Regions from separate parts of the Streptomyces sp. 142MFCol3.1 genome, predicted to be linked through region 1. Evidence: predicted binding sites of a transcription regulator. Region 1 holds the regulator's gene; the other holds the start of a gene.

Region 1 (4,200 bases):
CGTCGCGGCGAAGATGGGGCTCCAGCAGTTCGGCAAGGAGGGCGAGCCCTTCGACCCGACGATCCACGAGGCCCTGATGCACTCGTACGCGCCGGACGTCACGGAGACGACGTGCGTGGCGATTCTGCAGCCTGGGTATCGCATCGGCGAACGCACCATCCGCCCCGCGCGGGTGGCCGTCGCCGAACCCCAGCCGGGGGCCCAGACGGTCAAGGCGGAATCGTCGGAATCCGCGGAGACCGCCGACGACAAGGAGAACGGTGGCCCGGACGAGGGCTGACGTTGAACGCATGAGGAAGGAGGGACGTCGAGGATGAGCACCAAGGACTTCATCGAGAAGGACTTCTACAAGGTCCTCGGCGTCCCCAAGGACGCCACCGAGGCCGAGATCAAGAAGGCGTACCGGAAGCTCGCCCGCGAGTTCCACCCGGACGCCAACAAGGGCAACGCCAAGGCCGAGGAGCGCTTCAAGGAGATCTCCGAGGCCAACGACGTGCTCGGCGACCCCAAGAAGCGCAAGGAGTACGACGAGGCACGCGCCCTCTTCGGCAACGGCGGCTTCCGGCCGGGTCCCGGCGCCGGTGGCGGCTCCTTCAACTTCGACCTGGGCGACCTCTTCGGAGGCGGCGCCCAGGGCGGAGGCGCAGGGGGCTTCGGCGGCGGCATCGGCGACGTCTTCGGGGGCCTGTTCAACCGCGGTGGCACCACCACCGGCACCCGTACGCAGCCCCGGCGCGGCCAGGACATCGACACCGAGGTCACGCTGAGCTTCACGGAAGCCGTGGACGGCGCGACCGTACCGCTGCGCATGACCTCGCAGTCGCCCTGCAAGGCGTGCTCGGGCACCGGCGACAAGAACGGCACGCCGCGCGTGTGCCCGACCTGTGTCGGCACCGGCCAGGTCGCGCGGGGTTCGGGCGGCGGGTTCTCGCTCACCGACCCCTGCCCGGACTGCAAGGGCCGCGGCCTGATCGCGGAGCACGCCTGCCTGGTCTGCAACGGATCGGGGCGCGCCAAGTCCTCCCGGACCATGCAGGTCCGTATCCCGGCCGGAGTCAGTGACAGCCAGCGGATCCGGCTGCGCGGCAAGGGCGCTCCCGGCGAACGGGGTGGCCCGGCGGGTGACCTGTACGTCACCGTCCACGTCGACGCCCACCCGGTTTTCGGCCGCAAGGACGACAACCTCACCGTCACCGTCCCCGTCACCTTCGCGGAGGCGGCGCTCGGCGGAGAGGTCCGCGTCCCGACACTGGGCGGACCGCCGGTCACCCTCAAGCTGCCCCCGGGCACGCTCAACGGCCGCACCATGCGCGCCCGCGGCAAGGGTGCGGTCCGCAAGGACGGCACCCGGGGCGACCTCCTGGTGACCGTCGAGGTGTCGGTCCCCACCGACCTCTCGGGCAAGGCGCGTGACGCCCTGGAGGCGTATCGCGAGGCGACCGCGGACGAGGACCCGCGGGCGGAGCTGTTCCAGGCCGCGAAGGGAGCATGAAAGAGATGGACGGTCGTCGACGCAACCCGTACGAAATGACCGAGGAGACTCCGGTCTACGTCATCTCGGTGGCGGCCCAGCTCTCCGGACTGCACCCGCAGACGCTTCGCCAGTACGACCGCCTGGGCCTGGTCTCGCCCGACCGCACCGCGGGGCGGGGCCGGCGCTACTCGGCACGCGACATCGAACTGCTGCGCACCGTCCAGCAGTTGTCGCAGGACGAGGGCATCAACCTGGCCGGCATCAAGCGCATCATCGAACTGGAGAACCAGGTCGCCGCGCTCCAGTCCCGTGTCGCCGAGCTCCAGTCGGCCCTGGACGGCGCGGCCGTGGCGATGCAGCAGCGTGAGGCGGCCGTCCACGCCTCCTACCGCCGTGACCTGGTCCCCTATCAGGAGGTCCAGCAGACGAGCGCACTGGTGGTGTGGCGCCCGAAGCGCCAGCCCGAGTAGGACAAGCACCGCGAAGGGGCCCGGAGGTCGAACCTCCGGGCCCCTTCGCGTCGTTCCCTCCGGAGCGCGGCGGCGGTGCGGTGCCCGGTCGTCCGTCTTCTTCCGTGTGCCCGCGAATGCCGTCTTCGCAGATGAATGCCACTTGTAGGCTGGATACGGCAATTGAACGCGAAGGCGGCGTTTGCGTCCGCAGAAGTGAACGGGCCGACCGGTGTGGCGGGAGCAGGGGCGAAGAGGCCGCAGACGCCGTCCCTCTGGCCGGTTCCACGTGTTCCTGCGGGCGGTTGCGGACCGTCGCGGACGGGTGGATTTCCGGCCGATCAGCGCCCCTGACCACGGAAGTTGGCCGTGCGGACGTGGACGTCAGAAGGTGAAGCCGAGGGGATCGGTGGAAGAGAGGGCGTACCCTCTTCCCATCGTGTTCACTTGGGGAACACAGAACGCCGTTGCCATCTCGTTAAGTGGTTACTCCTTGACGCTGAGGTGATCGCCGCGTTGGCTTTCAGCCACCTGGGTCGCAATGCTGCAACCTCGCCCGGAAGGCACCTGATGTGAACACTCGTAACACCCGTCTGCGTCGTACCGTCATATCCCTGGCCTCGTCCGCCATGGCCGTCTCAGTCGCCGGCTGCGGCGTCGTGGACGGAATCGGCGGCGACGGAACCAAGGCCAGCCCTTCGAAGGGCGACGACATCACGGTGGGCCTGCTCCTCCCCGAGAAGGAGAACAGCCGTTACGAGAGGTTCGACTACCCGATCATCAAGGAGACGGTGGAGAAGCTCACCAGCCACAAGGGCACGGTCACCTACGCCAACGCCCAGCAGGACGCGGCCAAGCAGAACGACCAGCTCCAGCAGATGGTCGACGACAAGGTCGACGTGATCCTCGTGGACGCGGTGGACTCCAAGGCCATCGCCGCCGGTGTGAAGAAGGCCAAGGACGCGGGCATCCCCGTCATCGCCTACGACCGGCTGGCGCAGGGCCCCATCGACGCGTACATCTCCTTCGACAACGAACTCGTCGGCGAGGTCCAGGGCAAGGCCCTGCTCCAGGCGGTCCAGGACGAGAGCGGCAGCGCAACCTCGAAGAAGATCATCATGATGAACGGGTCCCCCACCGACCCGAACGCCGCGCAGTTCAAGGCGGGCGCCCTGTCCGAGCTCAAGGACAAGGTTGTCATCGCCAAGACGTACGACACCACCGACTGGGACCCGGTCAACGCCAAGGCGAACATGGAGAGGGCCATCTCGGCGGTCGGCCTCGACAACATCGCGGGTGTCTACTCGGCCAACGACGGCCTCGCGGGCGCTGTCATCGACGTCCTGAAGACCGCCGGCGTCAGCAAGGTCCCCCCGGTCACCGGCCAGGACGCAGAGCTCAACGCGGTGCAGCGCATCGTCAAGGGCGACCAGTACATGAGCGTCTACAAGTCGTACCCGCAGGAGGCCAGCGCCGCCGCGGAGATGGCCGTGGCGAAGGTCCAGGGCCGGTCGATCGAGTTCGACGCGCTCACCCGCGACAAGGTCGACAGCCCCACGAACAAGGGCATCCCGGCCCAGCTCGTGCCCGTCGTCGACCTCACCAGGGAGAACATCGACGACACGGTGATCCAGGACGGCATCTACACCGTCAAGCAGATCTGCACGGCCGCGTACAAGGCGGCGTGCAACTCCGCCGGCCTCAAGTAGGGCGACGGCTGAACCGATCCGGGCCCGTGGGTGTCTCACAGGGGGACCGCACGCCGTGGTGCCGTCGTGGACCCGGCGCCGTGCGGTCGTCCCGCCGTCGTCCCGCTGGAGGCACCCCGTGGCCATGATCGGCCTGTTCTGGATCACCGAGGAGAGCGTGTACCTCGGCGCCGAGCCCGAGGGGCACGCACGCGGTGTGCGGCTCACGGCCGAGGGGATCCAGGCCGTGGGCACGGACCAGCAGGCCTTCTGGCCGTGGCCGCAGGTGCGCGGTGTCGCCGTGCACTACGCCCCGGTGCGGTCCAGCACGCGCTGGCTGGTGAACAGCGTGGCCGACACGGTCATCGACCTGGCGACGGGCGGCGTCGACACCCCGCCCGCCTTCGAGGTCCACGTCCGCACGGACACGGAGACGGCCGAGCTGACCGTGTACGGCTCGGCCGTCGGCGGCTACGTCCAGTCCGAGTACGAGCTCTCCGTCGACCTGCTGGAGCGGCTCGTGGACGGCACGGTGGACGTGGACCGGCTGCTGGAGTGGGGACGCACGGACGGCGCCGGAGCGACGCCC
Region 2 (4,200 bases), on a different contig from region 1:
CCCTCGAAGGTCCCGACGACCCGGCTCAGGGAGTCGGGGTCTCCAGCGCGTAGCCGACACCGTGGACCGTGCGGATCCGCTCGGCGCCGATCTTCCGGCGCAGGGCCTTGATGTGGCTGTCCACGGTGCGGGTCCCGGAAGCGTCCGCCCAGTCCCACACCTCGGCGAGCAGCTGCTCGCGCGAGAGTACCGCGCGCGGGGTGTTCGCCAGGCAGACCAGGAGGTCGAACTCGGTGGGCGTCAGGTGCACGTCCTCGGAACGGACCCGAACCCGCCGCTGGGCGTGGTCGATCTCCAGCTCGCCGAGCCGCAGGATGCCGCTGCGCGGCGTCGACGCCGCGACCACGGCGCGCTCGACCCGCCGCAGCAGGACGTGCACGCGGGCGGCCAGCTCACGCATGGAGAACGGCTTCGTCATGTAGTCGTCCGCGCCGACGCCGAGCCCGACCAGCATGTCCGTCTCGTCGTCGCGCGCGGTGAGCATCAGCACCGGAACCGGGCGCTGGGCCTGCACACGGCGGCAGACCTCCAGGCCGTCGAAGCCGGGCAGCATGATGTCGAGGATCAGCAGGTCGGGCTGCCATGCCTCGGCGGTGTCGACGGCGGCCGGGCCGTCGCCCGCGGTTTGCACCAGGAATCCCTCGGCACGCAGGCGGGCTGCGATGGCGTCGACGATCGTCGGGTCGTCCTCGACCACCAGCACCCGGCGCTGAGCGCCCGGAGTCGCCGCCGTGCCGTTTTGGGAGGTGTGTGTCTGCTCCATCGCCCGCCCCTGAGGTGTGCTTTCCGGAATCCGTGGGGTGATCCCATGACTGCGCTTGACGCTTGAATGATCCGCGTCAGGGAAGCAGAGTACGGGCAGTCACCGTGCCGCGGCTATCCAGGCCTGACCGCGAGATGCACGACGTCCGGAACGCCCCGGGCAACCGGGATCTCTTCGGTACGCACCCGTTGGAACCCGGCATTCCGCAAGGTTCCTTCAAATTCCGGAGAGGGCTGGGCCGACCAGACAGCGAGCACTCCGCCGGGCTTCAACACCCTTGCGCAGCTTGCCAGTCCGGCGTTCGCGTACAGCCCCTCGTTGCTCTCGGTGACGGTCCAGTCGGGTCCGTTGTCGATGTCCAGGCAGAGCGCGTCGTACGTGTCGGATGTCTCATTGACGTAGGCGAGCAGATCGGCCTCGACGATGTCCGTGCGCGGGTCGGCGAGCGCCGCCGCGGACAACTCGCCCAGTGGGCCTGCCCGGTGCCAGCCGATGACGGCGGGCTCGCGCTCGACGACGGTGATACGCCCCCAGCGTGGATCGGCGGCGGCGTGTGCGAGCGAGAACCCGACGCCGAGACCCCCGATGAGCACGTCCGGATCCCTGCGCCCGTCCAGGGCGTCGTACGCGGCGTCGACGAGCAGACGCTCCGAGCGGCCGTCGGAAGTGTCCATCAGGAAGCACCCGTTGGCGATGATCTGCAGCAGCGCACCGTGTCGCCGCAGCACGACCTCGCCGTAGGGGCCCTCGCTGCGGTCGATGACTACAGGAGTGTCGTACGAGGTGGTCATGGCGCTCATCCTGGCACTTCCGCCCGGACGGGCATCCGAATTTTCCGTGTCCGGGGTGGTGTCCGCGGGGGACGAACTGCGCCGGACGCCACGGGATCCCGCGACGAGGGGCGCCGTCGCCGGCCGCCTCCGGTGCGGCGGCCCGCCGGGGCTGCCGGGGGATTCATCCGAACGTGTCCCGGCGGGTCACGGGCGGCCCGGTCCGACGGTCTGCGCAGACGGCCGCGCGGGCCGGACTCGGCACGAAACGCCCGGGACGTGCCGTCGTCCTCACCGCGCTGGAGCCGCGGACCGGCGGGCTGCGCACGGCCCGGCGTTTTCCTGCTCGGGCACACGGCCGCCACGCCGGCCACCGAGGTGCCCGTCGGCCTCGCGGTCCTCGTCGGCCACCTGCCCCCAGCCCTCTGCACCGCCTGGACCGCGGCGTCGGCTTCGGCGGCGCCAGGAACGTCGGCGCGCTCGCCGGACCGCTGTCCCCGCGGTTGTGCCTGCCGCTCCTGACCGGCTTCGGCGCGATGCCGGTCGCGGACCTGATCGCCCCCCCCATGACCGAGTGGGGACAACCGATGGCCCTCGCCGTGGGGATCTCCGCCCGCACCCTGGCCCGGCGCGGGCGGCGCGGGCGGCACCGTGAGCACCGGAGTCGCCCGGCGTCGCCGACCACGGCCCTCGCCCGATCGTGGACCATGGCCCCCGCCCGGCGCCGACCACCGGCTTCACCAGGCATTCCCCGGGGCGACCGCCGTCGGTGGGCCCCCGGACCGGGCCCGGAAATGAGCGATCGCTCACAGCGAACGGAACCCGGGGAACAATCGAAGCGCCTCCAGCATTGAGTCGGCGTAGCTCAACTTGACTGCCGAAGGGGAGATCATGGCTTCGACGTCCACACCGCTCACCTTGCCCGTGCTGCCGCTCGACGACGAGGTCGTGCTGCCCGGAATGGTGGTTCCGCTGGACCTGAACGACACCGATGTGCGCGCCGCGGTGGAGGCCGCCCAGGCCGCCGCCCGATCGACGCCCGGCAAGCCGCAGGTGCTGCTGGTTCCACGCATCGACGGGACGTACGCGGGCACCGGCGTGCTCGGCACCGTCGAGCAGGTCGGCCGCCTGGCCGACGGCGACCCGGGCGCGCTGATCCGCGGGCGCGGGCGTGTGAAGGTCGGCGCGGGGACGACGGGCCCCGGTGCCGCACTGTGGGTGGAGGGCACCCGGGTCGACGAGACCTTGCCCGAGCCCCTGCCCGGCCGGGTCGGCGACCTGGTCAAGGAATACAAGGCCCTCGCCACCAGCTGGCTGCGCAAGCGCGGCGCCTGGCAGGTCGTGGACCGCGTACAGCAGATCGACGATGTTTCCGCCCTTGCCGACAATTCCGGTTACTCCCCGTTCCTGTCCATCGAACAGAAGGTGGAGCTGCTGGAGACCCCCGACCCGGTCGCCCGGCTGAAGCTGGCCACCGAGCAGCTCCGCGAGCACCTCGCCGAGCAGGATGTCGCCGAGTCCATCGCGAAGGACGTGCAGGAGGGCGTCGACAAGCAGCAGCGCGAGTTCCTGCTGCGGCGCCAGCTGGAGGCCGTGCGCAAGGAGCTGCGCGACCTCAAGGGCGAGTCCCCCGAGGACGAGTCCGACGACTACCGTGCCCGCGTCGAGGCCGCCGATCTTCCGGAGAACGTCCGTGAGGCCGCGCTCAAGGAGGTCGAGAAGCTGGAGCGGTCCAGTGACCAGTCGCCCGAGGGCAGCTGGATCAGGACCTGGCTCGACACCGTCCTCGAACTGCCGTGGAACGAGCGGACCGAGGACCAGTACGACATCCAGGGCGCGAAGGCGCTGCTGGACGCCGAGCACGCCGGCCTGGAGGACGTGAAGGAGCGGATCACCGAGTACCTCGCCGTGCGCAAGCGGCGCTCCGAGCGCGGTCTCGGAGTGGTCGGCGGACGTCGCGGCGGTGCCGTGCTCGCGCTCGTCGGCCCGCCCGGCGTCGGCAAGACCTCGCTCGGCGAGTCCGTCGCCCACGCGATGGGCCGCAAGTTCGTCCGCGTCGCCCTCGGCGGCGTCCGGGACGAGGCGGAGATCCGCGGCCACCGGCGTACCTACGTCGGAGCGCTGCCCGGCCGTGTCGTCCGTGCCATCAAGGAGGCCGGGTCCATGAACCCGGTGGTCCTGCTGGACGAGATCGACAAGGTGGGGTCGGACTTCCGCGGCGACCCGGCCGCGGCCCTGCTCGAAGTGCTCGACCCGGCACAGAACCACACCTTCCGCGACCATTACCTGGAGGTCGAACTCGACCTCAGCGACGTGGTGTTCCTGGCCACGGCCAACGTGCTCGAAGCCATCCCGGAGGCCCTGCTCGACCGTATGGAGCTGGTCCGCCTCGACGGCTACACCGAGGACGAGAAGGTCGTCATCGCGAGGGACCACCTGCTCCCGCGCCAGCTGGAGCGGGCCGGTCTCAAGCCGGACGAGGTCACCCTCGACGAGGGTGCGCTGCGCAAGCTGGCCGGCGAGTACACGCGGGAAGCGGGCGTGCGCAACATGGAGCGGGCCGTCGCGCGACTGCTGCGCAAGGTCGCGGCCCAGCACGAACTGGGTGAGCGCGAGCTGCCTTTCACGGTGACCGAGGCGGACCTGCGCGGTCTCATCGGACGGCCG

What was found. Region 1 encodes HspR, which represses chaperone genes until heat shock. Its sites were predicted from a motif close to TTGAGNNNNNNNNNCTCAA; they were not measured.
Region 2: lon (endopeptidase La) is a predicted target of HspR. The motif match lies at 2,384-2,402, and genes of this name have one in related genera.

Annotation. Positions count from the first base shown of each region.
Region 1 is NZ_AUKV01000002.1:272,238-276,437, reverse strand. It holds gene grpE (nucleotide exchange factor GrpE) at 1-280, shown strand, start outside; gene dnaJ (molecular chaperone DnaJ) at 314-1,492, shown strand; gene H305_RS0103735 (heat shock protein transcriptional repressor HspR) at 1,498-1,944, shown strand; gene H305_RS0103730 (sugar ABC transporter substrate-binding protein) at 2,496-3,632, shown strand; gene H305_RS0103725 (hypothetical protein) at 3,757-4,200, shown strand, end outside.
Region 2 is NZ_AUKV01000013.1:242,198-246,397, forward strand. It holds gene H305_RS0121095 (response regulator transcription factor) at 26-763, opposite strand; gene H305_RS0121100 (spermidine synthase) at 877-1,554, opposite strand; gene lon (endopeptidase La) at 2,425-4,200, shown strand, end outside.